DNA from 2 places in the Synechococcus sp. MW101C3 genome. Region 1 is predicted to be linked to the other one. Evidence: riboswitches for the same ligand, from Rfam matches in the RefSeq annotation. Region 1 holds a riboswitch; the other holds the start of a gene.

Region 1 (14,328 bases):
GCTGCGCATAGTTGGGCGTGACCACCGTCTCCACGAAGGACGTCACCACTGCCTGTTCTGTCGGAACCGCCTGATCCGTCGGCACAGCTGTGACGGAGTTGGTGCTGGGAATGCTGCAGGCACTCAGGGTGAGGCCCAGCCAAAGCGGCAGGCTCAGAGCGAGGCGGCGACACCGGAGCTGGATGTGCGTCATGGTCTGCGGCTGACAGCTGTCGGCACTGTCCCCCGGCTGCCTTGCAGCGCAGGGCCCATTGGCCACCCACCGGTGTGATGGTTGGCACCGGGTTCCGCATCCAGCACAAAGGGCCAGTGGCCGCAGGCCTGCCGGTCTTGGCACTGACGCCAGCGGAGCCTGTCACCAAAGACACCCGGCTCTGTGCCCGGGGGATGCCATCCGCTCCTCAGCCCGCACAATCTGTCTCCATTGGCCCTGATGCCCCATGCCCGGATCCCGCCTCAGCCTTTCATTCATCGCCGGGGTGCTAATCGCCGCGTCCACGGGTTGTGGATTCATCCCTGGCTTTCTGGTGCCTCAGAACCCGGGCCGCGACGACGCCAGCGAAGAGCGAGACAGCCGCGATGACAGCGACGACGACCGTGATGGGGGCGAGAAACGCAAAGGAAACGATGACGACGATGGCGATGACTGAGACAGCAGTCGCTGATTCGCACAGTGGTTGCGGGGACGGAATCAGCAGCGGATACCCCAAGGCTGGACTGGTCGGCAGGGCAACCGGCCACGATCAGTCCTGAGATCTTTGATAACGATTATCTTTTTCGCATCATTCACCTTGCCCCCAGCCCTCCATGACCCAGCCTCTGCTTCGCCTGATCGTTCCTGGCGCCCTCTCTCTGCTGGCGCCGCTGGCCCCCGTTGGCGCCAGCGCGGCGGAGCTCAACCTGGAGGGCATCCAGCGCTATGCCGCTGGCCAGGCCGCCGATGGCCTCAGCGCCGATCAGGTCACCAGCATCAATCAGTTTTCTGATGTTCAGCCCACCGAGTGGGCCTACCAGGCGCTCTCCAACCTGATCGAGCGCTACGGCTGCGTCGCCGGCTACCCCGACGGCACTTTTCGCGGCAAGCAGGCCCTCAGCCGCTGGGAAGCCGCCGCCCTGCTCAATGCCTGCCTCGATCGCATCACCGAGGTGACCGACGAGCTGCGCCGCCTGCTCAAGGAATTCGATGCTGAACTGGCCGTGCTCAAGGGCCGGGTTGATGGCCTCGAAGCCAAAGTCGGCGAGCTGGAAGCCAGCCAGTTCTCCACCACCACCAAGCTGAGCGGCCAGGCCACCTTCGTGCTCGGGGCGAATGCCTTCGGCGGCAGTGCTCCAAGAGGGGCGGTCCGCCAGGAGGTGGGCGCCACCACCTTCAACTACGACCTCCAGCTCAGCTTCGACACCAGCTTCAGCGGCAAGGATCTGTTGCGCACGATCCTGCGGGCCGGCAATTTCGCCGACAGCGCCTTCGGCGGCGCCGGCCCCACCGGCGGCCTCTCCACCCTGGAAGTGGCGTTCCAGGAGGATTGCGGCGACAACGCCGACTGCGGCGATGTGGTGGCGATCGACAAGCTCTTCTATCAATTCCCGCTCGGCAGCGGCTTCACCGCCACCCTCGGTGGCCGCGTCGGTCAGGAAGACATGCTCGCTCTGTGGCCGAGCGTGTACCCCAGCGACACGATCCTGAACGTGCTCACCCTCAACGGTGCACCGGCGGCTTACAACAAGAACCTCGGCCCCGGCGCCGGCCTCTGGTGGCAGAACGATGGCTTCAGTGTGAGCGCCAACTACGTGGCCGCCAACGGCAACGGCGGCAATCCGAGCGAGGGCGGCATCGGCACCAGCGCCAGCGCCGGTACCGGCACCGTGCAGATCGGTTACGCGCAGGAGCAATGGGCCGTGGCTGCGATCTACAGCTATATCCAGTCAGGGGTGGGGGTGCCCGGCACCACGCCCATCACCGCCCTCGCCTTCGAGAACCCCAGCAGCAGCACCAATGCCATCGGCCTCAGCGGCTACTGGCAACCCGCCGGCTCCGGCTGGCTGCCCTCGATCAGTGCCGGCTGGGGCATCAACTCCACGTCGTACGACGGCCAGGAGGTGGATGGCGATGTGCGCACCAGTCAGTCGTGGATGGTGGGGCTGGAGTGGAGCGATGTGTTCGTGAAAGGGAACGCCCTCGGCATGGCCGTGGGCCAGCCGGTCTTCGCCACGGCCCTCGAAGGCAGCGATTACCCCAACGACGGCAATGTCGTGTGGGAGTGGTGGTACAAGTTCCAGGTGAGCGACAACATCTCCGTGACGCCCGCCCTCTTCTATCTCAGCCGGCCCCTGGGCCAGGACACCCCCTCCGGCGAGACCTTCAACCAATTGGGTGGCCTGGTGAAAACCACCTTCCGGTTCTGATCCGGGGGTTTGGAGGCTGTGAGCTGACTCTGTGTTCAGGATGGCCGTTCTGGTCTGATGCACTGGCTAGCGACGCGCGCCATGGAGTGGCTGCAGCGGCCCCATCTCAGCGCGGCAGCTGGCACTCCAGTTCCCGCAGCCGCGCTTCCAGTGCCTCGATGCGTTCGAGGTAGGTGAGGGCCAGGGCCATGCCGGGCACGTTGAGGCCGAAGTCGTCGCGCAGGCGGGCGGCGCGGCGGGCCAGCGTGAGGGTGCGGGCGTGGAAGCACCAGGACGTGCCCGTGCCGGTGAGTTGGAACACGCCGAACTGGACCAGTTCACTCACCTCTTCATGGGCAAGGCCAGAGGCCGCCAGCAACTCCTCGAGCGCCACCGGGCTGTCGTCGTCGGCGGGAATCAGCGGATCGTCAGCCATGGGTGGCGGCTCCTTCGAACGATGGACGGGGGTTGAACGCGGAGGCTTCGGCCAGCTCGCGGTAGAGCTCCCGTTCGCGATCACCGATCTGCTCCGGCATCACGATCTGGATCACACCGTAAAGATCGCCGGCGCCCTCCTTGCGCCGTGGCAGACCCTTGCCCGCCAGCCGCAGCTTCTGGCCGTTGCGCATGCCCGGCCGCACGGTCACCCGCGCTGTGCCAGCGAGCGTGGGCAGCTCGATCTCAGCGCCCAGTGCTGCCTCCCAGGGGGCGATCGGCAGCTCCAGGTAGAGGTCGTGGCCCACGGGGCGAAACCGGGGGTGTGGCTTGAGCCGGATCTCCAGAAACAGATCACCGGCCGGGCCGCCGCCGTGGCCGGGGCCCCCACGGCCCGGCACCCGCAGGCGCTCGCCATCGGCCACACCGCGTGGAACCCGGATCGTGCCGGAGCGGGGCTCCCGCGCCATGCCGCCGTCGGCGCGGCGGCTGGGAACGCTGAGCGTGAACGCCACCTCGGTGCCCTGGGCCGCCTGCTCCAGCGTCAGTTCCGTGGTCACCTCCAGGTCCTGGCCGCGGACCGGGAAGCCGCCAGCCTGTTGGCCGAAACCGCCGGAGCTACCGAAACCGCCACCGAACCCACCGGCGCCGCCAGAAACGCCAAAGCCCATCTGCTCGAACAGATCGGCCAGATCCACGTCCTGACCGGCCGGCTGGCCGCCCTCCCGCCGGAAGCGGCTCTCCCAGTCGGGCGGTGGGCTGAAGTCCTCCCCGCTGCCATGGCGGCCCAGGTCGTCGTAGGCCTGGCGCTTCTCGGGATCGGAAAGGGTCTGGTAGGCCTCGCTGATCTCCTTGAAGCGCTCCTCGGCACCGGGCTCCTTGGCCACGTCCGGGTGGGTGCGGCGGGCCAGCCGCCGGTAGGCCTTCTTGATCGCGTCGCCATCGGCGTCGCGCTCCAGCTCCAGGGCGGCGTAGTAGTCCTTGAACTTCATCGTCGCCGGGCCTCCGAACAGAGCTGCGCCTGGAGGGTGGCCGCCTGTGGGGGCGGCCCGCACGGGGCTCCTCCCAACCCTGCCACGCCCAGCCGTGATCGCGCCGCGTCAGGCGTAGAAGCGGCAGCCTCCTGGCCGCGCCCTGGCCGCTTGCCAGCCTGCAAACGGCCGCATCAGCGAGCCAGCTCGCAGAGGCCAGGCGCCAGACTGGCGGGATCAGCTCCGCCCTGGCCGCCATCGCCATGACCAGCACCGCCAGTGATCTCCACGCCACCGATCTCCGCGCCGACGGCCCTGCGACGGTGCCCATCCCCGCCATGGCGGAGGCCGGCATCACCAGCCTGCCGGTGACGATCCTCACCGGCTTTCTCGGCGCCGGCAAAACCACCCTGCTGAATCACATCCTCAGCAACCAGGACGGCATCAAGACCGCCGTCCTGGTGAATGAGTTCGGTGAGATCGGCATCGACAACGACCTGATCATCGCCACCGGCGACGACATGGTGGAGCTGAGCAACGGTTGCATCTGCTGCTCGATCAACGGCGAACTGCTGGAGGCGGTGGAGCGCATCCTCGATCGCCCCGATCCGGTCGACTACCTGGTGGTGGAAACCACCGGCCTCGCCGATCCGCTGCCGGTGGCGATGACCTTCCTCGGCAGCGAGCTGCGCGACACCACCCGGCTCGATTCGATCATCACCTTGATCGATGCGGAGAACTTTGACGAGTCCACCATGGCGAGCGAGGTGGGGCGCGCCCAGGTGATTTATGGCGACATCCTGCTGCTCAACAAGACCGATCTGGTGGCGGAGGAGCGGCTGGTGGAGGTGGAATCACGTTTGCGCGAGCTGAAGAAGGACGCGCGCATCCTGCGCTCGGTCAGCGGGCAGGTGCCGCTGCCGTTGCTGCTGAGCGTGGGGCTGTTCGAGTCCGATCGGGTGGTGGCGGACCAGGCCGGCGAGGCCAAGGCGCACAGCCACGACCACGGCCATGACCACGATCACGATCACGGCCACAGCCATGCCCACAGCGCCGGCGCGGCCGAGGGTGCCGCCGCAACCCACGCCACTGCCGCTGACCACACCGCTGACCACAGCGCCTGCGACCACGACCATGGCCAGTGCGTCCACGACCACGTCCACGACCACAGCAGCCATGGCCATGACCACAGCCACGATCACGATCACGCCCATGGCGACGGCGTCCATGCCGCCGACCATCTGGCGATCGAAGGCTTCACCTCGCTCTCCTTCGCTGCCGAGGGGCCGTTCTCGTTGCGCAAGTTCCAGAACTTCCTCGACAACCAGATGCCGGCCGGGGTGTTCCGGGCCAAGGGAATCCTCTGGTTCAGCGAAAGCGAGCGGCGCCATGTGTTCCACCTGGCGGGCAAGCGCTTCTCGATCGACGACACCGACTGGAAAGGACCGCGCAAGAACCAGCTGGTGCTGATCGGCAAGGAGCTCGATCACGACAAGCTGCGCCGTCAGCTGCGGGCCTGCGTCGCCAGCGGTGCGGCCGGCAAGGGCTTTTCCTGACGCTCTTCGCCAGACAGCCCTTCAACCTGAGGCCCCGCATCCAAAGGTTGCCGTTGAACTCCCGGGCGGCAGGGCTGGCTTCATACTGACCCCGCAGTGGTTTGCCGGTGCGCACCCCGGTGAGGCAACGAGGAAAGTCCGGTGCCAGCATCACCCTTGTCCGAAGGCGTGGTGGTCACTCCGGCGCTGTCCCGCAGCTGTGATGGGCCCCATCAACAGGTGGGCCCTCAGCCAGAACGCTCGCCCCTGCTCCTCCCCCTTCAATCCCCGGCGCGGACCGGAGTTCACCATGCCCTTCGCTTCCCTCAAGTCCTCGTCAGGCCGAGATCTGGTGCTGGCCGGCTGCGCCGGTCTTGGCCTCAGCCTGCTGGGCACCCTGCCCGCCTCCGCCCACGGCCTGGCCGGAGCCGGCCTGGCGGGTGGCTTCAGCCATCCCCTCACCGGCCTCGACCACCTCTTCCTGCTGGTGGGCGTGGGTGCGGCCTCGTCGTTCGTGAGTGCCCAGCTCCTGCTGTTCGCCCTGGCCGGTGCCGTGATCGGGGCGTTCTTCGGTGTCAGCGGCGGCGGCCTGCCCGTGGCTGAGCTGCTGGCGGCACTGGCGGTTTCGGGTCTGGGTGTGCTGATCCTGATGAGCCGCCGCTCTGGCCACCCTCCTTCCATTCCTGCGGCCGGCACCGTGGTGACGGTGGCGGTGGCGATCCACGCGATGCTGCACGGCCATGAAGCCAGCGGTGCCAGCAGCTGGTGGGCGGGAGCCCTGCTGGCCTCCGGCCTCACCGTGGGGGTCACGTTCCTGTTGCTGCGCCGGCTCGGCACCGCCTGGACCGTGCGTCTTGCCGTTCTGCTCACCGTGGTGGGTGCGCTGCTGGCCCTGGGGCCGATCGGTCTGCTCGCCGGCGCCGGCGCCGCCTGAGCTGAGCACCAATCGCAGTCATCGACACAGTCAGCCCTCAGGTTCTGGCTAACGTTGCTGGATACCGGTTGGGTGCCATGGTCGAACTTCTGCTTTTCACCGGCGTCATCGCCCTGTTCGGCCTGGCCTTCTGGCTCACCACCGACTCCGACGACGACAATTCCGGCGGCGGTCTGATGCAGCCGGCTCTCGTTCCAGTCCGGGTCCGCCCCAGCCGCTGAACGCTTCCCTCTATCTCGCCCTCAGCGATCGTCAGCCCTGCTGATGGTCGCTTTTTCTTTGGGTTGCCTTGCCTGCGGGGAATCTGTCTGGCTTGCCATTCCACAGGGCAGAGCCCGCTTCTCATGCCCCAGCCACGACAGACAAGCGGCCTGAGCGGTTCTCGTTCCTGGTTGTTTCCCCCATCCACTGATCCAACGGTCTTTCTTCGGGTCACATTTGTTACTTCCGGTCGCACCCTTTCGACGTGGGTAGCTAAACCCTGATTCCTACGCTCCAGATGTTGCATTCGCGCCATCGGGCGCTCCATCTCCTGGATGAAACGGATCTCTTCCGCCACCGTGAGGCTGGCTGCTGCCGGTCTCACGGTTGTTTCGATCGCCACCGCCGTTGGTGCCGGCCTGGCGCAACAGGCGCCCAACCGCAAACCCGTTGAAATCGGGGTGTACTCGGGCCGCCACTACAACACGGACAAAGAGCTCTACCGCCAGTTCACCGCCCGCACAGGCATCAAGGTGAACGTGCTGGAAGCCAAGGACGACGCCATCATCGAGCGCCTCAAGAGTGAAGGTCGCAACAGCCCGGCCGATGTGCTCGTGCTGGTGGATGCCGCCCGCCTCGACACCGCCACCGACCAAGGCCTGTTCCAGCCCAGCCGCTCCGCAGCCCTGCAGCGCGATGTGCCCGCCAACCTGCGCGACTCCCAGGGGCGCTGGTACGGCCTCACCCGCCGGGTGCGCGCGGTGGTGGTCAACCCGAAGCTGGTGAATCCCGCCACGATTCGCACCTACGCCGATCTGGCCAAGCCAGCCCTGAAAGGCAAGCTCTGCCTGCGCGACCGCAAGAGCCCCTACAACCAGTCGTTGGTGGCCAGCCAGATGATCCTGCGCGGCGACGCGACCGCACGCAACTGGGTGCGCGGCATGGTGGCCAACGTGAAGCAGCCGTTTTTCACCTCGGATACCCCCCTGGCCCGTGCCGTCGCCCGGGGTGAGTGCGCGGTTGGCGTCGTCAACTCGTACTACGTGGCCCGCATGCTTTCGGGCGAAGGTGGCGCCGAGGACAAGCGCCTGGCTGAGCAGCTCCGGGTGGTCTACGTGAATCCCTCCCACGTCAACATCAGTGGTGCCGGCGTCACGCGCCATGCCAAGAATCCCCAGGCTGCGCTCAGGCTGATCGAGTTTCTGGCCTCCCCCACCGGTGGCCGCGGCTACGCCGAAGCCAACAACGAGTACCCGCTCAAGGGCGTGGGTGACAATCCCATCCTCAAGCGCTTCGGTACCTTCAGGGCGGATGGCGTCTCGGTCGAGCAGATCGGAGCACGGAGCAGGGCCGCTACCCGGATGATGGAAACCAACGGCTGGAAGTAGGACACCGAATGGCGGCACTGGCAACAGCCGAACGCGCACCAGCTGTCAAGGGCGCACCGCCGATGCGGCGCGCCTCCCTCACGGCAGCGGTTGTGCTGGTCTCAGCCCTGGCCCTGTTGCCGGTGCTGGTGCTGGTGGGCTATGCCCTGCTGGCCCCCGGCTCCAGCACCCTCCAGCTGGGTGCCGAGGGCGTTGAGCAGGTGGTCAACACTGTGGGGCTTGTGATCGGTGTCGGCATGATCGGCGCCCTGGTGGGCACGGCCAACGGCTGGCTCACGGCCTGTTGCCTCTTCCCCGGCCGGCGCTGGCTGCGCCTGGCGCAGGTGCTTCCTCTGGCGGCCCCTGCGTTTGTGCTGGCTGCCGTGCTCGTCGATCTCGGCAGCCGCTGGGGCTTCCGCTTTCACGGCATCGGCTGGGCGGTGCTGCTGCTCAGCCTCACCACTTACACCTATGTGTTCCTGCTCTCCACCGAGAGCTTCTCGATGAGCGGCCACCGCCAGCTGGAGGCCTGCCGCAGCCTGGGAGTTGGTCCGTGGGGCAGCTTTCGGCGGGTGGCGCTGCCACTGGCCCTGCCCTCGATCGGTGCCGGCGTTGCCCTCAGCGGCATGGAGGTGGTGAATGAACTGGGCGCGGTCGAACTGCTCGGCGTGCCCACCCTGTCGCGCGGGATCCTGCAGCGCTGGCAGGGTGAAGGGGATCTGCAGGGAGCCGTGGGGCTGGCCCTGATCGCCCTGGTGATGGTGAGTCTGCTGGTGGGAGCCGAACGCTGGTTACGCCAGCGCAGCCGCCGCTGGAACATGGGCCATGACGGCACCAGCTCCCTGCAGTGGCACCTGAGCGGTTGGCGGTCCTGTGCGGCCCAGCTGCTCACCCTGGTCCCGCCGCTGATCAGCCTGGCGATTCCGCTCACCTGGCTGGTGATGAGCCGCGACCACCTGCAGAGCGATTCACCCGAGGAGCTGGTGGCGCTCACATTGCGCAGCCTTGGCCTGGCCCTTGCCGCTGCCCTGGTGACGGTGGTGGCGGCGGTGGTGCTGGCGATCGCCCGCCGCTGGATCCCCCAGCCCTTCCTGCGTCAGCTCACCTTCACGGCGGGCATGGGCTACGCGATCCCCGGCACGGTGCTGGCCCTGGCCCTGATGCTGATCGGCGGCCCGCTCGGCCTCAGCCCGCTGCTCCTGTTGCTCTGGGGCTACAGCGATCGTTTTCTGGCCGTCTCCAAGGGGGGCCTTGATGCTGCTCTGGAGCGGATTCCGCCCAGCGTGGATGAAGCGGCCACCGGCCTCGGCTGCAGCTGGACCCAGGTGCTGCGGCGTGTGCATCTGCCCCTGCTGAAAGGCCCGCTGCTGGTCGGTGCGCTGCTGGTTTTCGTCGATACGGTCAAGGAGCTGCCGCTCACCTTCTCCCTGCGCCCCTTCGATTTCGACACCCTGGCAGTGCGCGTTTATCAGTACGCCGGTGATGAACGGGTGTCGTCCGCGCTGGTGCCGGCGCTGCTGATCGTGGCTCTGGGCCTGGTGGCGGCGGTGGCGCTGATGCCCAGCCTCGAACGGCTCGGTTCCGGTCAAGACCGGGGCTGAAACGCCAGTCCAGAGCTGGGCTCACGCTGGGGGTCCTGGATCAGGGACGCGCCGGACAGCGGGGGGCGATCCGGGCGATCCGGTTCGCCTGCATCACATTGAAGTTGTCGTCGCTGGCCAGCAGCAGCGTGGGGCGTCCATCGGCCAGGGCCGGGCCCACGGCGAGGGCCTCCCAGTTGTCGGGGCTGAGCCCGGCCGCCAGCAGATCCCACTGCCGCACCGGTGCGAGTGGTGGGGCGTGCTCACCTGCGGGCCGACTTGCCGGCAGGGGGAAGGCCACCAGCCGCGCCCACCAGCGGTTCGGCGCGGCATAGCCCCGCACCAGCCCCAGCAGCAGCCCGGAGCTCGGCGGGGCCAGCAGCTCGGTGAGGCCCCACTGGGGACCCTCCAGCGCCACCTCCAGACGCCCAGCCGGCAGAAAGGCAGGTTGCGGGGCTGCGGTCTGAGGGGTGGTTGGGGAGGCGTTGCCGGCCAGGCTCCTGGCCAGCGGGCCGAAATGCAGCAGGCGCAGCGATCCCTCCGGGTCCTGCAGCAGGGGCCGCTCGGCCGCCAGCAGTAGAGAAGGGGGCCGGCCTGAACCGCCCGGCGCCGCTGGCGACACCGGCAGCAAGGTCAGCGCTTCCGGCCCTTGGTTCGAGCCCAGGCCCCGCCCCGGCGCCGCCTGCCAGTCCGCCGGCAGGTCAAACGCCTCCTGCAGGCGCCCCGTGGCCCGCTGAAAGCGCAGCAACCGCGGCGGCTGCTCCAGCGTGCGGCGCCCCTCGCTCACGATCCAGAACGATCCGCCCTTGATCACCAGCCCTTCACCGTCGAGGGGGTGGGCAAATGGCTGGCCGTTGGCATCGGTGAGCCTCAGCCGCCGGCCGACCACCGGCGGGATGCCCCCGTTCTCCCCGAGACGCGCGATGCCATGCAGCGGCACCAGGAAGGGTGCGGGGGCGTCGCTGAGCAGCCACAGGCTGCGGCCCTCCGGGTCCATGGCAGTGGCTGAGAAGCCACCGAGCGGTTGGCCGTCGGTGCCCTCCCGGGGCAGCTTCACCTCGGCCAGCAGCTGCCAGCTCACCTCTCCCGGGCAGGGCAGCACCCAGGCTGGCTCCGCGGGAGGCTGGAGCGGCACGGTCAGGGGTGCTACGGGAATCACAGCGAGCAGAGACGGCTCCAAGGCCCACGATGGCGCTGCTCCAGCTGCAGTGGTGCCTCACGAAGGCCTGGTCGTCCGCAACTGGCTCCGTGGTCAATCTGCGGAAGAGGAATGACAGTGCAGATCAGGACTTGTGGCCCAACGAAGACGTGCCCTAGATGCGTCGACGATGGATCAGGCAAGGATCCTGTGACAACGACAGTTGATCGCCCTTGATGCGCGGCATGCCGCCGGAGCGCACGGGATGGGGGGACCTTGAATCCTGAACGCATCGCGCTTGATGAACATCCTGCAGAGGCAGTCAAGCCACAGGCCTTGGATCAAGGACCGATTGCACAGTTGACCCAGGCTGTGTGGTGATCCAGGATCAGCCTGAGCAGGATCAGCCAAACCTGGATCAACTAAGCCCGGATCAGTCAAGTCCGGATCAGTCTTCTCAAGATCGACGAGTCATGATCCCCTTCGTCATAATCAACCTTCTCGGGAGGACATGGAGAATGATGAGCCAGGACGTCGTTGGTTTATTTGCTACGCCCGTGCGTCGCATTTCCAAGGCAAGGCACAGCACACCCCATGATGATGATCTCATCGCACTGCCATGGCGTGATCGTGATGGACGAGTCTCAGATGCACTCAAGCGAAGAGAACGAGATCCTCAATCGCATCCTGCAGCTCACCAGCCTCAGGGATTGGTGCATGGAACGCCTTTCACTGCTGTCGTTGCGATCCGATCTGGAAGATGACCGCTGCCTGACCAGTGAGCATCTTGAGATGCTGGTGGAAACCAATGCCTGGAACATCCTCTGGCTTCCCTCCTGTTGGAGACCCCGGAACGACGAAGGCTGACGCAATCACTACCCAGAGGATTGGCTCCAGAGTGTCAGAACATCCCGGGAGCTTCTGATTGCAGCTGCTTCACCCACTGCGCAAGTCGTTCATCAGTGACATCGGGTTCACTGTCTTCATCGAGAGGCAGGCCGCAGAACAGCCCATTCACCACACTCTTTGATTCTGAAAAGTCGTAGCTAGCGGGTGATACCTTGCCGACCATTCTGGCCCCAGACTGGATGAATGCCGTGTAGAGCTCTTCCATGGCATCGCAGAAGTAATCGGAGTAGGAGGAAGAATCTCCCAGGCCCACAATCGCCACCGTTCGACCGCTCATCTGCAGGTCAGGGATGCTTTCCACGTGGCTGTCCCAGGCGGTTCCGGAGCGCATCGAATCTGCTCCGGTGTTCCAGGTGGGCACGCAACAGATCAGGTCGCCCGAAGCTTCCAACTCCTCGGTAGCGTCGAGATCACCCACATCCTGCACGCTGGCAGAGGGTCCGATCAGCTCAGCGAGGCGGGTGGCAACGCCCTCCGTTTTTCCGGTGGTGGTGGCAAACAAGATGCGAACGGGCATTGTGCTGAATCAGAACGTTGATGTTCTAATCACCAGCAGTCCTTGTGGAGCTGTGTGGAACGACATCGACAGGTGACATTGCCGACATAAGGTCAGCATCAATGGATTCAGGCGATCAAGTCATCAACGTTACGTTGATCCTGTTGCCTTGTATTCCATGCCCAACACGCTCAGTTTCACAGCCATCTCCTCCTGGCCCTCCTGTGCCTTTACACCCCACCACTGCAACACGCCAGCCGTCCATGGGCCGGCTTTGCTGGGCAAGATCCGCCAGCATCAGCCCATCCAGAAGCTCAGCCTGGAGTATCCGGGTCTCACCCAGGAGCAGCTTGCCCTGGTGCAGGGCATCCAGGTGCAGGAACAGACATTGGCTCAGCTTTATCAGGAGTTGCAGGCGGTTGAGGTGATCAAGGCTGAGCTTGAACGGGAGCTGATTGATTCTCTCAGTCCTGTGTCGCTATTCTGACTTTCAGCGTGCAGCCGCCCGCAGCAGAAAGCCCTGGCCGGAAGGCCAGGGCAAGTTGTGAATCTCACAGTCGTGGTTCTGACAGCTGGGCTTCCCCTGGTTGCGGTAAACGCAGACGAGTTTCCACACTGTTTCACCTGTGGAGGTTCAGCAGCGGTGTTCACTCAACGTTGGAGTTTCAGGCAGTCTCCATCATTTCAAGTGCCTTGCCTACCCGGCGGAAATCAAAGCCGAGAGCCCGCAGAGCGTGCCAGAGATGGCCCTGCAGGAAGAAGAAGGCCAGAAAGAAGTGGGCATTCGCCAGCCAGGCACGAGCGGTGTGAACCCCCAACGGCAGATCCACGCTGTCGGCGAAGTAGGGAGAGAAGGAAAATTTCAGCGTGAGCGCAGGCCCAAAGTATTCCACCGGATACACGGTGGTGTTCGAGGCACACCAGAGGCTGGCCACAAATCCCATCAAGGCCACCGATCCAATGGAGTACGACAGAATCGATTCGGCCGATTGAAGAACCAGCTTGCGTGCGAAGGGCAACGGTGGCACCAGGATGTGCCATACCCCGCCCACGGTGAGCATGAAGGCGATCACCACATGGCCACCGATCACATCTTCCAGGCTGGAGATCGAGAGGAAGCTGGTCTGATAGCCCCAGATTGTGGCCAGATCCACGTGCGGTTGCACGGTTCGAACCGCTTGGAGGGCAGGGTCGTAGATGCCCACCCGCTTGGCCAGTTCAACAAACGCAATGGCTCCCAAGCCCAGGAAGATCAGGTGATGGCCCAGGATCACCCCCAGCTTGGCAGGGTCTTCCCAGTCGAAGTTGAAGCGCTTGGCGCCGCCCTGCGTGGTGCCAAGGTCGGTGGGGGCACGGAAGAGGTGCCACATCCCTCCGGCGGCCAGTACGGCGGCGCTCACCAGGTGGAAGGCGGCGATGGCGATGATCGGCTCCGCGTGGGCGATCACACCACCTTCCCCAACGCCAAGACCAAGGCGCGCCAGGTTTGGCAGAAGAATCAGGCCTTGCTCACCCATCGGCTGGGCAGGGTCGTAACGGCTGAGCTCGTAGATGGTGAACGAGCCCGCCCAGAACATGATCAAGCCGGCATGAGCAGCATGCGCTGAAATGAATGTGCCGGCTTCATTGGTCACCAGTGAATTGCCTGCCCACCAGTCAAAATTGACCTTTGGGTTTCCGTACGATTGCATCTAGCTTGCGCGAGGCAGCGCCAATGTAAGTTGAAGCTCAAGCGACTGATGCGTGTGAAATGACTATCTGGCAGCTGATTGCGTACGGGATTGTGTATCAATGAAGCGTTCGTGTCGTGCCTTTGCGGACAATGACCGAGGCCATGCGCTTGGTTGGAGTTGGCGGGGCAGTGGCTGAAACCTCACCAGAACGGCTTCCTTCAGGAACAGGCCACTCGTCACAACGCCCCAGAAGCCCCTCACCACGGGCAATGGCGACTCTCAGGCGGCGCCACCACCACCGCCACCCCGATAGCGGCTGGCCGCACGCTTCACGCTGGCGAGAGCGGTGCCATCAAGGAACTGCTGATCCAGGAGCAACAAGGCGGCGGAGTTGTCCCCTGCCAAGCGCAGACGCTGCAGCACAAAGCGGGCTTCCGCCTCTTCCTGGATCTGTTCTTCGACAAACCAATCCAACATGGCGGAAGCGCTTCGCTCCCCATCCGCTTCCGCCAAGGTGTACAGACGGTTGATGGAGGCTGTGACGGCTTTCTCCATCACGAGCACCTGATCGAACAACGCCTGGGTGGAGTCCCAGGAGCGTTGCGGCGACTGAATGGTGGGCAGAATCACCTGTTCGTCACAGTCGAGCAGATAATCGATCATGCGGGAGGCATGACCTCGCTCCTCATTGCTTTTGTTGAGCATGT
Region 2 (14,328 bases), on a different contig from region 1:
GCGCCTACGGCGTGCTCGACGAGGAGGTCGGTGTGGCGCTGCGGGGCCTGTTCCTGATCGATCCGGACGGTATCGTGCAGCACGCCACAATCAACAATCTCTCGGTGGGCCGCAGCGTGGAGGAAACCCTGCGCGTGCTCAAGGCCTTCCAGCACGTGCAGGGGCACCCTGGCGAGGTGTGCCCCGCCAACTGGATGCCGGGCGCTGCGACCATGAAGCCCGACCCAGTCGGCAGCAAGGAGTACTTCACCGCCCACGGCTGAGCTACCCCCTGCCACTGCCTTGGCGGTCAGCCCAGCAGCGAGGCCAGCAGGCGGGTGCCGTCGGTGCCGCCGGTGATCGGGTCGCAGGCCCGCTCCGGGTGGGGCATCAGACCCAGCACGTTGCCTTGGGCGTTGCAGAGGCCGGCGACATTCCCCACCGAACCGTTGGGGTTGGCGGCGTAACGCAGCACCACCCGGCCTTCCCCCTCCAGCTCCGCCAGCGTGTCAGCGTCGGCCTGGAAGCACCCTTCGCCGTGGGCGATCGGCAGGCTGATCTGCTCACCTTCGCTGTAGTGGCGCAGCCACTGGGAGGCGCCCGGGTGCACCGTGAGCGGAGCTGCTTCACAGAGAAAGTGCAGCTGGCGGTTGCGCGTGAGCGCTCCGGGCAGCAGGCCCATTTCTGTGAGCACCTGGAAGCCGTTGCAGATGCCCAGCACCGGGCCGCCACGGGCCGCGAAGCTGGCCACTTCGCTCAACAGCGGCGAGACATGGGCAATGGCGCCGCAACGGAGATAGTCGCCATAGCTGAACCCGCCGGGCAGCACCACCGCATCGATGCCCTCCAGGCTCGACTCCTCGTGCCAGAGGAAGCGGGTGGGAATGCCGAGGCATCCTTCCGCCGCCCAGCGCACATCCCGATCGCAGTTCGAACCGGGAAACACCACCACTCCGATCGTCATGACCCGGCGCCCTCCACGGGCTTGAGCTGCTCGAGGCACCAGTTCTCGATCACCGGATTGGCCAGCAGGCGATCGCTGAGCCGCTCGATCGTGCTGCGCGCGGCGTCGAGATCCGGCGCATCGAGTTCCACCTCCATCGCCTTGCCAATGCGCAGACGCGTGATGCCATCGACGCCGAGCCGCTGGGCGGCGGCTCTGGTGGCTTCTCCTGCCGGATCGAGAACCGATGGTCTCAGGGAGACCAGCACACGGGCTTGAAAGCGGGGCACCGGCAGGGATGTCGTTTGTTAAATCTTGGCAGCTTGCCTCCCCCTCGGGACCAGCGCCGAAGCATGGTCAAAACAGAGGTGGGCGTTGGAAGCGATGCAAGCGACAGGCGCCAGCCAACCCTGCCTGGGAGCCCGGCTGGCCCGGGCGGGGATGGTGGCAGTGTTGATCGCGATGGCAGGTACCGCTCTGCTTGCTCCGGCCCTGGCACAGGTGCAGCGGGTGCCCCTGCGCTGCCGGCTGGCCGATGGCCCCTGGCTTCCCTGCGTGATGTCGGTGGAAGCGGTGGGTGAGCGCTGGAGGTTGCGCTTCGACAACACACAGCTGAGCTTCCGCCACGACGGCAAGGGCGTGGTGGAGATGCAGCGACCAGCCGGCAGCTGGGAGACGGTGAAGGCCCGCTGGAGCGAGGATCAGGCCCTCTGCTGGGACGGCATCTGTGCCCAGGGGGACATCCCCCTGGACTGAACCGACCATCGGATTTGGTCGGCTGGAAGATTGGGTCGGCTGGAAGTGGATGGCACACCTGGGAAGGCTGTGAATGGATCACAGACAAGCCGCCATCAAATGGATCGCAGGCAGGCCGCCTGAGCTTGGGTGCGAGCCTGCTCAGACCCGGCTGGCGCTGACCTGCCTGCGTCGGGTGCCTTCGATCGCCTGCAGCAGCAAGCTGCGCTCGACACGCAGCCCGAGCGCCACCAGCTCAAGCCGACCCTCGTGGGGGCTGCCAGGGGAGCCAATCTCCCTGGGTGCGGGGGCTATCGGGCCTGCGGGGGCTGCCCTCTGTGCGTCGTGGTCCTCGTACCAGCAATCGAGCCGCGGACCAACCGCCTGGATCTGCAGAGGCCGTCGTTTGCCGGGCTGAATCAGCCAGCCCTTGAGGCGCAGCAGGGCCTGGTGCTGGATCTGCTCCAGGAGCGTGACTTCAAGGGCCTCACGATCGAAGGAGCCAGCGAGCTGAATCGCCACCGATTGCATGGGCACGTGGGTGTGGTCGTGATGCTCGTGGTCGTGATGACCGTGATCGTGATCGTGGTCGTGGGAGGCCTCGCCATGGGGGCCAGGAGCCGGCGCGACGGCTGGGCGATCCAGGCCCAGCAGCAGCTCGGGCGGCACCTGACCGCGCTGCATTGGCAACACCTGGGCGCCGGGGCGGCAGGAGGCCTGAAGGCGCCCGCGCACCCGGTCCAGCTCTGCAGGCGTGAGGCGGTCGCCGCGGCTCACCAGCACCAGATCAGCCGCCCGCAACTGGTCCTCGAACAACTCCTCCAGGTCGGAGAGGTGATCAAGGCTGGGGTCGGCGGCCCGCTGCCGCTGAAGCGCGGCGGGGTCGGCCACCACACTGCCGCCGGCCAGCGCTTCACCATCCACCACCGTCACCACGCCGTTGACGCGGGTGCGGGTGCGGATGTCGGGCCACTGGAAGGCCTGCACCAGGGGCTCGGGCAGCGCCAGGCCGCTGGTTTCCACCACGATGCCGTCGAGGCGGTCGGCGGACGCCAGCAGCTTCTGCATCGTCGGCAGAAAATCGTCCTGGACGGTGCAGCAGAGGCAGCCATTGGCGAGCTCCACCAGCCGGCCATCGAGCTCCTCCTCCGGGCAGAAGCCGCAGCTGCGCAGCAGGTCACCGTCGATGCCGACTTCGCCGAATTCATTCACCAGCACCGCCAGGCGCAGACCGCTGGTGGTGAGCAGATGGCGCAACAAGGTGGTTTTGCCCGCGCCGAGAAAGCCCGTCACCACCGTGACAGGCAGACGCCTTTGCATGGAGGCTGTCATCTCAGGGCACCAACGCGGACCAGGCGAACGTGGAGCCGACGCCGATCAGCACGCCGGCCGCCAGCATCAACCGCGCCGGAGCGAGGCCCGCGCGCCAGCGCTGCACCAACGTGAGCGCCAGCCACAGCAGGGCGCCCTGGCTGATCAGCAGGCCCAGCAGGTACCAAACGACGGAGGCCGCCTGCCAGCCACTCACGGCATCACTGAGCACATAGCCGTGCAGGGCGAAAGCGGGCAGCAGGGTCCAGACAGGCAACCGTTGGATCACCACCAGCCCCACCACCACCAGCGACAACGCCACCAGCGCTTCGGCGCCAGGCAGGGCGGGCAGCATCAGGCCAAGGCCGGTGGCCGTAAGCCCCACGGCCAGCAGAGCGAGCACCCAGCGCAGGCGCTGCACCAGGCCCACCAGGCCGAGCGCCAGCAGAAACAGCAGGTGATCCGGACCCAGCAGCGGATGACCGATGCCGCTGAGCAGACCCGCCAGCGGGCCCTCCTTCAGGGCGAAGGTTTCCATCAGGTGGTGGGCAGCTGCGGGGGTGGCCAGCAGTGGCACCAGCAGCAGCGGCACGACCAGGAGTGGCGCGAGCTGCAGGGCGCCAGACAACAGCAGAGGGCTGGCTGGCTGGGCCGCACGACGGCCTGGGCCAGCAGCCCGGGGTTGAAGAAACATGGCTCGACCGGTCCTCGCCGGAACTGGATGGGTTGAAACGCCGGCGGGTGTTCTGACTGGCCCTGCCACGAGGACTCGCGGAACAGGCTTCACAGTTGCGGGACAGCGCCGGAATTGCACCGGACTTTCCCCCTTGCCTCCAAGGGATGGATCCCCTGGAACCGGCGAGCCAATCTACCGGCAGCCGAGGCTTTCAACCGTGCTGACGCCGGTGCGGGGATTGACGCCTGCGGCCCTGGCGCAGAGTGCTTTCTGCTGGGTCAGATCGAGCACGGCGTCGCTGAAATCGGCCCCCTCTATCGTGGCCCCGGTGAAGCGGCTCTGCATGAGCATGGCGTTGCGGAGCACCGCACCGCTGAGGTCGGCGTTGTCGAAGCGGGTGGCGAAGGCCACGGCGTCTTCGAGGTCGGCGCCGCTGAGATTGCTGCCCTGCAGATCGCTGGAATTGAACACGGCACCGCGCAGGTTGGTGTCACTGAGGTCGAAGCCCTGCATCGACGCCTTCAGAAACTCCTGCTGCTGCAGGTTGCGGCCATGCATAGCGGGCTGCAGATCCTTCAGCGCCCGCTGGCCGCGCAGCTCCGGTGCCGTGATCGCCAGGGCCGGCGCCAGGGGGCCCACCAGACCCAGCCAGGCGACCGTGACCACCAGCAGGGCAAGCAGGGAGCTGAGCCAACCGGGGCGAGTGAAGGGGGGCAAGAACACACGTACCGTGGGCCCTCAAGTTATGGCAGCCACGGCCGCGGCGCGATCGACATGAGCATGTCCCTGCGGGTGGTGGTGCCGCCCCATCCCCTGATCGGTCACTGGTTGACCCTGCTGCGTGACCAGGACACGCCCCCCTCTCTGTTCGGCACCGCCATGGCCGAGCTGGGCCGCTGGCTCACCTATGAAGCCGTGCGCGACTGGCTACCCCATCAGCGGGTGACGGTGCAGACACCGCTGGCCAGCACCGAAGGCAGCGTGGTGGACGGCAGCGTGCCCCTGCTGGCGGTGCCGATCCTGCGGGCGGGCCTGGGGCTGTGGCAGGGGGCCCAGGCCGTGCTGCCCACGGCCCGGGTCGCCCACGTCGGCCTGCGCCGCAATGAAGCTGATGCAAGGGCCTCCTGGTACTACGACGCGCTGCCCGAAACAATCGGCCCCCAGGTGGGGGTGCTGGTGTTCGATCCGATGGTGGCCACCGCCGGCAGCCTGGTGCAGGTGCTGGAACGGCTCGAGAGCAAAGGGGTGAGCGGTGACCGGCTGCGGGTGATCACGGCCCTGGCGGCCCGGCCCGGGCTCAACACCCTGGGGCAGCGCTTCCCCCACCTCACCCTCTACACCGCCTGCATCGACGCTGAGCTGGATGCCGACTTCCGCATCGTCCCGGGCCTCGGCGATGCCGGTGATCGTTTGTTCGGCACCCCGGCGGCGGCCATTCCCTGATGCCTGCAGCAGGCGCGGCTCCAGCCCTCCTCTGTCGTGCTCGGCCAGACCGTGGCGCCCAGGCCCAGACCTAGGCTCACGGGCCATTGCTCCCCTGGCATGGGACTGGCTGTCGCCGCTTCACCGCCCCCGGCCCGTGCCCTCGGGCAGGAAGGTTCGCGTTCGTTGAGCGGCACCGTGCAGGTGCCGGGCGATAAGTCGATCTCCCACCGCGCGCTGCTGTTCGGGGCAATCGCCACCGGCGAAACCCGCATCGATGGCCTGCTGCCTGCGGAGGATCCGCTCAGCACCGCCGCCTGCCTGCGCGCCATGGGGGTGACCATCAGCCCGATCGCGGCAGGGCAGCCGGTGATCGTGCAGGGGGTGGGCCTCGAAGGCCTGCGGGAACCCGACGACGTGCTGGATTGCGGCAATTCCGGGACCACCATGCGGCTGATCATGGGGCTGCTGGCGGGACGCAGCGGCTGCCACTTCGTGCTGAACGGCGATGCGTCCCTGCGCCAGCGGCCGATGGGAAGGGTGGCCGAACCGCTGGCCGCCATGGGCGCCCAGATCCGCGGCCGCGCCGGCGGCAAGCTGGCGCCGCTCTCGATCCAGGGAAGCGCGCTGCATGGGGCCGTGCTGGGCACCCCGATCGCCTCGGCCCAGGTGAAGTCGGCGATCCTGCTGGCGGGTCTCACCGCCACCGGTCCCACCAGCGTGATCGAACCGGCCCGCTCCCGCGATCACAGCGAGCGGATGCTGCGTGGCTTCGGCGCCGACATCGAGATCGGCGGCGACTCCGGCCGGCACGTGCGGCTGACGCCGGGCCGGGAGCTGGTGGGGCAGCCGGTGGAAGTGCCGGGCGACATCAGCTCGGCGGCCTTCTGGCTGGTGGCCGGGGCGATCACCCCAGGCGCCGACCTGACCGTGCGCAACGTGGGCCTCAACCCCACCCGCACCGGGGTGCTGGAGGTGCTCGAAGCCATGGGCGCCCGCATCGAGCGGCTGGAGCAGCGCCTGGTGGCGGGCGAGCCGGTGGGGGATCTGCGGGTGCGCTATGGGCCGTTGCAGGCCTTTGACATCGGCGGCGAGCTGATTCCGCGCCTGGTGGATGAAATCCCCGTGCTGGTGGTGGCCGCCTGCCGGGCCGAGGGCACCAGCCGGATCCGCGAAGCAGCTGAGCTGCGCGTCAAGGAAACCGATCGGCTCGCCGTGATGTGCCGCCAGCTGGGCGCGATGGGGGCACGGCTGGTGGAGCACCCCGACGGGCTCGACATCACCGGAGGGGTGGAGCTGCACGGCGCCGAGGTGGACAGCGAAACCGACCACCGGGTGGCGATGAGCCTGGCGGTGGCGGCCCAGGTGGCCATCGGTCCCACGCGGCTGCACCGCAGCGAAGCAGCGGCGGTGTCGTACCCCGGCTTCTGGGACGATCTGGCACGTCTGCAGGCCTGAAGCCCACCGGCGAAAGGGCAGCGGGGCGCCGGATAGATTCCCGCCAATTGCCGCCCCCCGCATGCTTGCCGTTGCCGTTCTGGCCGCCGGGAAGGGAACCCGCATGCGCAGCGACCTGCCCAAGGTGCTGCAGCCGCTGGCCGGTGCCACGCTGGTGGAGCGGGTGCTCCGCTGCTGCGACAGCCTCGAACCCGATCGGCGCCTGCTGATCGTGGGGCACCAGGCCGAGCGGGTGGAGGCGTCGCTGGCGGCCCACCACGGGCTGGAGTTCGTGCTGCAGCAGCCGCAGAACGGCACCGGCCATGCCGTGCAGCAGCTGCTGGAGCCGCTGCAGGGGTTCACGGGTGATCTCCTGGTGCTCAATGGAGATGTGCCGCTGCTGCGTCCGCAAACGCTGCGCCAGCTGCTCGACAGCCACCGGCGCGGTGGCGCCGCCGTGACCCTGCTGACAGCCCGGCTGGAGGATCCGAGCGGCTACGGCCGGGTGTTCGCGGACGAGGATGCACAGGTGAGCGCGATCGTGGAACACCGCGACTGCAATGCCGCCCAGCGGGACAACCCGCTCGTGAACGCCGGCATCTACTGCTTCGACTGGAGCCGCCTGGCGGCGGTGCTGCCCCAGCTTTCCAGCGACAACGACCAGGGCGAGCTCTACCTGACCGACACCGTGGCCCTGCTCGGCTCCGCCCAGCACCTGGAGGTGGAGGACAGCGCCGAGACCAACGGCATCAACGACCGCCTGCAGCTGGCCCAGTGCGAGCAGGTGCTGCAGGAGCGGCTGCGGCGGCACTGGATGGTGGAGGGTGTCACCTTCATCGATCCGGCCAGCTGCACGCTCAGCGACGCCACCCGCTTCGGGCGCGACGTGGTGGTGGAGCCGCAGACCCACCTGCGCGGCGCCTGCCGGATCGGCGATGGCTGCCGAATCGGGCCAGGCTCCCTGCTGGAGAACGCCACACTCGGCAACGGAGTGGAGGTGCTGCTTTCGGTGGTACGCGAGGCCAGCGTCGCTGATGGCTGCGCCATCGGGCCCTACGCCCAGCTGCGGCCCGGTACCGAGTTGGCGGCGGGATGCCGGGTGGGGAACTTCGTGGAGATCAAGCAGAGCAGGCTGGGCGCCGGCTGCAAGGTGAACCACCTCAGCTACATCGGCGATGCGGAGCTGGGCGAGAACGTGAATGTGGGAGCCGGCACGATCACCGCCAACTACGACGGCGTGCGCAAGCACCGCACCGTGATCGGCGCCGGCAGCAAAACCGGTGCCAATTCCGTATTGGTGGCCCCGATCCGCCTGGGTGAGGGCGTCACCGTGGGGGCCGGCTCCACCCTTACCCGCGATGTTCCCGCCGGCTCCCTGGCTCTGGGCCGGGCCCGCCAGCTGGTGCGCGAGAACTGGCCGGGGCCTCAGGCCGGCGCCACGCCGGCGGCGCCGGCCAGCTGAGCCGCCAGCAGCGGGATCGCCCGCTCCAGGGCCACGCCACGGCTGGCCTTGAGCAGCAACTGATCGCCCGGTTGCAGCCACCCCAGCAGCGCCTCGGCCGCCTCAGCCGGGCTCTGCACGCGAGCCAGCCGCGGCAGGCCACTGGCCGCCTCCTGCATGGCGGCGCCGATGGCACCACCATCCACGATCACCAGCCCATCCAGCTGCAGATCCGCGGCACGGCGTGCCACGGCGCGGTGGAGCGCCTCGCTCTGCTCGCCCAGCTCCAGCATCGTGCCGAGAGCAGCAAAGCGGCGTCCCGGCTGGGCCGCCAGCAGATCGAGGGCCGCCAGCACCGCTTCGGGGGAGGCGTTATAGGTCTCGTCGAGCACCTGTACAGCGCCGAGCTGCAGACGGCGGCTGCGGCCACCGGGCACCTCCACCTGGAGGACCTGCAGCTGATCGGCCCGCACGCCGAGCTCCAGGGCCACCGCCAGGGCAAGCAGCAGGTTGCGGGCATTGTGGCGCCCGGGCAGAGGCAGCGGCACCCGAAACTCCGTTGGAGAAGGGTCAGTGGAAGCACCCTCAGCTGAAGCAACAGGAGCAGGAGCGGGAGCGGCAGTGCTTGCAGCGGCGCCGGGGCCGGCAAGCAGCTGCAGCCAGGCGCCGCCGGCCGCGCCGGGATCCCCCTCGATCTGGCCAAGCAGGTCAGGGGCTGGCACGTGCGGGCCCACGGCGGCAGAACCAGAGCCGGCGACGTCATCGCCTGTGAGCGCCACGCGGCGCACCCGGCCGCTCCACACGGCGCCCAGCGCCTGCTCGAGCAGAGGATCGCCGGCGGGAATCACCACCAGACCGGCCGGGCTGAGCGCGGCTGTGATCTCACACTTGGCCTGGGCAATGGCTTCACGGCTGCCGAGCCGGCCGATGTGGGCCGTGCCGATGTTGGTGATCACCACCACATCGGGCAGCGCACAGCGGGAGAGCCGCTCGATCTCCCCCAGACCGCGCATGCCCATTTCCACCACCACGGCCGCCTCACTGGGGCTGGCCTTGAGCAGGGTGAGCGGCACGCCCACATCGTTGTTCTCATTGCCGCTGGTGGCCAGCACCGGCCCCAGCGGCGCCAGCACGGCGCGCACCAGCTCGCGGGTGGTGGTCTTGCCAGCGGAACCCGTCACGGCGATCACCGGTGCCGCCAGCGTCTGGCGCCAGGCCCGTGCCAGCTGCTGGTAGGCCAGCTGGGTGTCGTCCACGAGCCAGGCGGGCAGGGAGGCAGGGCGCTCCGCGGCACGCGTGCGCGCGATCAGTGCCGCCAGGGCGCCGGCTTCGGCCGCCTGGGAGAGGAACCGGTGGCCATCGTGCTGTTCACCCGTGAGCGGCACAAACAGATCACCCGGCTGCAGACGCCGGCTATCGGTGCAGACGCGGGGCAGCGGCACAGCGGGATCGAGGGCCGGACCGATGGGGTCGCCCCAGAGCGCCACGAGTTGCTCCAGCCGCATCCGCTCAGCCCCCAGCCTGGTGATCGAGAAGGATCATGCCCCCTCCCACCCAGGCAGGCCGGCCCAGCAGCAGCCCGTCGCCATCGCTGAGCTCCAGGTTGTCGTAGCCAAGGGCGCGGGCCCGCTCCAGCCAGAGGTTCGCCTGCTGCTGGCGCTCCTGAGCGTTGAGCCGATCGAGCCTGGCGTCAAGCTCCAGTTCCAGGGTGCCGCTGGCGGGATGGGGGCGGGCAACGCGGATCAGCTGCTGCGGGTCCAGGTCGGCCAACAGCTCCAGCAGCGGTTCGATCGCCGGCGGGGAGGGTTCGCTCAGGACTGAATCAGGCGGGGCGGCCCCAGGCGGCGCAGATGACGGCGCAGGTGACGGCGCAGAAGGCGACCGCGACGGCGGCGGCGCTGGCGACGGCGAAGGGGTGCCGGCGGAGCGTGCTCTCGTGGAGGGTGTGGCTGGTGAAGGAGTGGCAGGGGATCGCGCTCCCCGCCGCTCCCCTGCCGGCTCAGAGGCGACGGTCCGGGAGCTCGGGGAGTCTGTTGAGCCAGCGGCCGGGGAATGCGGGAGACCGGGAGCCTGGCCGGGACTGCCGGCGGGGGTGATGGGCGGCTGCAAAGGGGCCGCTACGGGGGCAGCAGGGGGAACCGCACGGGGCCCCAGCGCCCTAAGCCCCACCACAACGCCCGTCAGCCCCAGCAATGCCAGCAGGAGCAACACCGGCCAGAACAGCGGCGCCAGCGCGCGTGGCCAGAAGCCGGGCACGATCAGATCGGCCTGGCGGTTGCGACGCCACAGTTCCTGCGCCTTCAGGCGCAGGCTGGCGAGCACGGCGATCAGATCCCGGCCGAGGGCACTCCAGGGGCTGGTGTAGAGCGACGGGAGCTGGGAGCGGCCGGGGTCCGGGTCCGTCATGGGCCAGGTTCAGAAGCAGACGGTGGGATCAGGGCGGATCCGCACGGATCAAGGCAGCTCTACCCCTCAGCTGTTGCCGCGCCGCAGCAGGGCCGAGAACGGGTTGCGCGACACCACCGGGGTGGGCCGGGGCGCGACCGGGGGACGCTCCGGGAGGGCCGCACCGTCGGCGAGAGCCGGGTCGGCCTCCTGACCCAACGAGAATTGCTCGACAGCCTCGCGGTTCGGCGAGGGCTCCTTGACGCCCTTCACTTCGCGGTACATCGCGTCGTATTCCAGGGCGGAGCGGGTCCAGCTGTGATCGGCGCGCATGGCGCGCTGCTGCAGTTCCTGCCAGCTGGCGGTGTGCCGATAGGCCTCCCACGAGCGCACGATCGCCGTGTAGAAATCGATCGCTTCATAGCGATCGAAGCAGAAGCCGGTGCCGGTGTGGGTAGCGGGCACGTGGGCCGGCACGGTGTCCACCAGGCCGCCCACCTTGCGCACAACCGGAATGCAGCCGTAGCGCATCGCCAGCAGCTGGCTGATGCCGCACGGCTCGAAGCGGCTGGGCATCAGGAAGGCATCGGCGCCGGCATAGATCAGGCGGGAGAGGGCGTCGTCGTAGGTGAGAAACACCGCGAACCGGCCGGGATGGGCCAGGGCCATCTGCCAGAGCCCCGCCTCGTAGTTGCGATCACCGGTACCCAGCACCACGATCTGGCTGTCGGTGTAAGCGAGCACGCGATCGGCCACCTGCAGCAGCAGGTCCACCCCCTTCTGATCCACCAGGCGGCTCACCATGCCCATCACGTAGGTGTCAGGGTCCACCCGCAGGCCCATGCGTTCCTGCAGCATCCGCTTGTTGGTCGCCCGCGGTGCCAGGTCGTCGGCGCTGAACGTGGCAGGCAGGGTCTTGTCGGTGGCGGGATTCCAGTCGGCGATATCAATGCCGTTGAGGATGCCGCGCAGCTTGCCGCTGATGTAGTTGAGCAGGCCATCGAGGCGCTCGCCATATTCGGGCGTGCGGATCTCCATCGCGTAGGTGGGAGACACCGCATTCACCCGATCGGCGTAGAGCAGGGCCGCCGCCATCGTGTGATCCCCCTGCATGTACCAGGGGCACCAGGTCATGCGGTCGAGCTTCCAGCGCCAGGGGCCCTGATAGCGCAGGTTGTGGATGGTGAAGACCGTGCTGATCTCCGGGTCCTGATGCATCCACACGGGAATCATGCCGGTGTGCCAGTCGTGGCAGTGCAGCACATCCGGCTTCCAGTGGTTCCAGGCGAACTCGGAGATGGCGTTGGCAAAAAAGGTGAAGCGCCAGTCCTCGTCGTCACCGCCGTAGATGCGCTCCGGGTCGAACACCGGATGCCCCACCAGATACAGCGGCAGGCCATTGGTGGGATGGGTGGTGGCATAGATCGCAAACTCCGTGCCCATCGCCCAGCCCCGCCAGATCGGCTCACTGGGAATCGACAGCTGGCTCCAGAGCCGGCCGTAACCAGGAAGAATCAGACGCACGTCGTGGCCGAGTGCGGCAAGGGCCGGGGGAAGCGATCCCACCACATCACCCATGCCGCCCACCTTCACCATCGGAGCACATTCGGCGGCGGCGAACAGCACACGCATCAGAAGATCCGGTCGGCAGGGCCGAACTCTACGGGGGCTGCCTGACGGTTCTGGCTGATCGGGCTGCCTGAAGGGCCTGCCTGTGTGACCCCGGAGGCATCGGGCTCAGGGCAGCACCGTGACCGAGGTGCCCACCTCCACCAGCTCGAACAGCTCCTGCACGCTTTCGTCGTGAAGGCGCACGCAGCCGTGGGACACGGCCCGGCCCACGGTCCAACGGTGCGGGGTGCCGTGAAAGCCGGTCATCAGACAACCCTGCAGATCCAGCACCTGATCACCGCTGAAGCCGCGGCGGCCCGCACAATCCTTCTGGAAGCCGATCCAGCGGCTGCCGAGCGGGTTCGCGGGCCCCGGGCCGATGCGGGTGCCTTTGGCCGGGTGCTCCCACACCGGATTCTTGTGCATGTTCAACACCTCGAAGCGACCCAGCGGGGTTTCCCAGCCCGGCATGCCCACCGCCACGGGATAGGTGCGGATCAGCTCGCCCGCCTCCAGCACCAGCAGGCGCCGCTGGCGGCGTTGCAGCACCAGATGGCGATCGGGCCGCTGCACCAGTGCCACGGGCACACCCGCCAGCAGGCTTTGGCTGGAGGAGGCCCTGCTCGACGCAGCCGGGGCCTCAAGAGCGGCCGGAGACGGCAACGAGATGGCCGGCAACAGCAAGGCGGCGGCCAGCAGCAAGCCGGCGGCGGGCCGCCAGCGCGACTGGGGCAGGGAGGCGGAGCGGCGGTCCGGATCCACGGTCGGAAGGGCGGACGGCGTGGGCAGGCTCTGCAGGCTAGCCAGCGCAAGGGCCCCAGGGCCTTCCAGGAGTGATGGCCACGCAGAAGGTCAAGCTACGTTGACGCTGGCGATCCGAACGGTGAGGACGGTTGCATCGCATCGCTTCCCTGACGTCTGCCGCTCTGTTCATGGGTCTGGAGATCACGGCTGCATCGCTCGGCTCCCCTGAGCACCACCCGGGAGTTCTCTACAGCTACAAGGACAACACAGTGCCGGCCACCTGCTCGAGGAGTTTCTGGTTCCTGCACAAGAGTAAGAAAGTCTGGTTCAGGTTGGATGACAAGCTCAGGGAGCTGCCGCTGGAGACAGCCTTTTACTACCGAGGCCGGAGGATTCTCTACAGCGGTGATCTGGGGAGTCTTCCGAAGGAGAGCCGGAGGTCACTGGAAGCCACCAGCATCATCTGGGGCCAGCACCTGGCCAATGGTTGGGGGCGGGGACCGGAGGGAACCAATTACTACCTTCACCTCTGGACGCGGTGGTCGATCTTTCAACCTGCCCGATGCCATCCCGAGTCCTTCAGCATGACCCACCGGCCCCTGCATCCGCCGTCAGGGGGTGGCTCAGGCACAGGACATTGATGCCGTCGTCCTCCCTGCAGTAGCTGATCGTCCAGCCATACTCCTTCTGAAGCTTCAGAAACATCACCAGCCCCCAATGGGCCTCCCTGGCCAGGGGGTCCGAACCACTGGCGGCGATCTCGGCTTCCACCCTGACCAGTGCCGACGCCAGATCAAAGGCTTCGCCGTGGTCGACAATCTGAAGGCGCACCAGGCGGCTGCTCCGCTGCAGCGCGAGCTGCACCTGTGGTGGCGACAACAGGTGGGCATGGGCATGGCGCACGGCGTTGGTGAACCCTTCCACAAGAGCCAGCTGGGCCTGCATCCAGACATCGGCGGGCACGTCGGGGTGGCCCAGTCCCTCGAACCAGCTGAGGACAAGCTCAAGCTGATTGAGATCACTGCTGACCGCAAGCTGCCCATCCGGCACGAAATCTGCCGCCATGGGCAGACTCATGCTGCCCCCGAATCCTTGCTGAGCAGCACAAGGAATGTTCTGGCGATCAGTCGGAGGTCGTAGCCCAGACTCCAGTTCTGCTGGTAGCGGAGGTCGAGCTTGATCACATCTTCGAAATCACGGATGGAAGAGCGGCCATTCACCTGCCATTCCCCACTCAGCCCGGGGCGCACATCAAACCGCTGCCAACTGGGAATGGCGTAGCGACGCACCTCATCCGGGGTGGCTGGCCGCGTTCCGATCAGGCTCATGTCGCCGATCAGCACGTTCCAGAACTGGGGCAGTTCATCGAGGCTGGTCTTGCGCAGGATGCGGCCCACTTTGGTGATCCTGGGGTCATTGTCATTCTTGAAGAAAGCGCCCTGGGCCTGGTTCGCCACACTGCCTTTGAGGGTCTCGGCATCGCTCACCATCGAGCGGAACTTCCAGATGCGGAAATGACGGCCCATCCAGCCGCAGCGCACCTGACTGAACAGGATTGGCCCCGGGCTGTCCAGGCGGATGGCCACGGCCAGGGGCAGGAACAGCAGCGCCGTGATCCCCAGGCCGACGAGTGCGCCACAGATG

What was found. Region 1 has a riboswitch for cobalamin ahead of CJZ80_RS04600 (HupE/UreJ family protein). Riboswitches for the same ligand answer to the same signal wherever they lie in the genome.
Region 2: linked by a shared signal. The riboswitch ahead of CJZ80_RS10010 (HupE/UreJ family protein) and the one ahead of CJZ80_RS04600 (HupE/UreJ family protein) in region 1 are both predicted to bind cobalamin.

The regions. Positions count from the first base shown of each region.
Region 1 is NZ_NQKX01000003.1:120,973-135,300, reverse strand. It holds gene CJZ80_RS04630 (imelysin family protein) at 1-193, opposite strand, end outside; gene CJZ80_RS04625 (hypothetical protein) at 441-650, shown strand; gene CJZ80_RS04620 (iron uptake porin) at 808-2,403, shown strand; gene CJZ80_RS04615 (chaperone modulator CbpM) at 2,510-2,818, opposite strand; gene CJZ80_RS04610 (DnaJ C-terminal domain-containing protein) at 2,811-3,809, opposite strand; gene CJZ80_RS04605 (GTP-binding protein) at 4,052-5,344, shown strand; cobalamin riboswitch at 5,425-5,607, shown strand; gene CJZ80_RS04600 (HupE/UreJ family protein) at 5,634-6,257, shown strand; gene CJZ80_RS15425 (hypothetical protein) at 6,335-6,478, shown strand; gene CJZ80_RS04595 (extracellular solute-binding protein) at 6,794-7,846, shown strand; gene CJZ80_RS04590 (iron ABC transporter permease) at 7,909-9,426, shown strand; gene CJZ80_RS04585 (esterase-like activity of phytase family protein) at 9,467-10,507, opposite strand; gene CJZ80_RS04580 (hypothetical protein) at 11,168-11,410, shown strand; gene fldA (flavodoxin FldA) at 11,445-11,969, opposite strand; gene CJZ80_RS04570 (hypothetical protein) at 12,127-12,435, shown strand; gene CJZ80_RS04565 (chlorophyll a/b binding light-harvesting protein) at 12,614-13,639, opposite strand; gene CJZ80_RS04560 (ferritin) at 13,901-14,328, opposite strand, start outside.
Region 2 is NZ_NQKX01000007.1:64,816-79,143, forward strand. It holds gene CJZ80_RS09985 (peroxiredoxin) at 1-263, shown strand, start outside; gene purQ (phosphoribosylformylglycinamidine synthase subunit PurQ) at 290-943, opposite strand; gene purS (phosphoribosylformylglycinamidine synthase subunit PurS) at 940-1,212, opposite strand; gene CJZ80_RS10000 (hypothetical protein) at 1,307-1,678, shown strand; gene cobW (cobalamin biosynthesis protein CobW) at 1,820-2,977, opposite strand; gene CJZ80_RS10010 (HupE/UreJ family protein) at 2,991-3,596, opposite strand; cobalamin riboswitch at 3,687-3,843, opposite strand; gene CJZ80_RS10015 (pentapeptide repeat-containing protein) at 3,837-4,367, opposite strand; gene upp (uracil phosphoribosyltransferase) at 4,419-5,087, shown strand; gene aroA (3-phosphoshikimate 1-carboxyvinyltransferase) at 5,187-6,524, shown strand; gene glmU (bifunctional UDP-N-acetylglucosamine diphosphorylase/glucosamine-1-phosphate N-acetyltransferase GlmU) at 6,586-7,965, shown strand; gene murF (UDP-N-acetylmuramoyl-tripeptide--D-alanyl-D-alanine ligase) at 7,929-9,449, opposite strand; gene CJZ80_RS15120 (hypothetical protein) at 9,454-10,350, opposite strand; gene glgA (glycogen synthase GlgA) at 10,417-11,961, opposite strand; gene CJZ80_RS10055 (L,D-transpeptidase) at 12,067-12,702, opposite strand; gene CJZ80_RS10060 (ATP-binding protein) at 13,264-13,761, opposite strand; gene CJZ80_RS10065 (sugar transferase) at 13,758-14,328, opposite strand, start outside.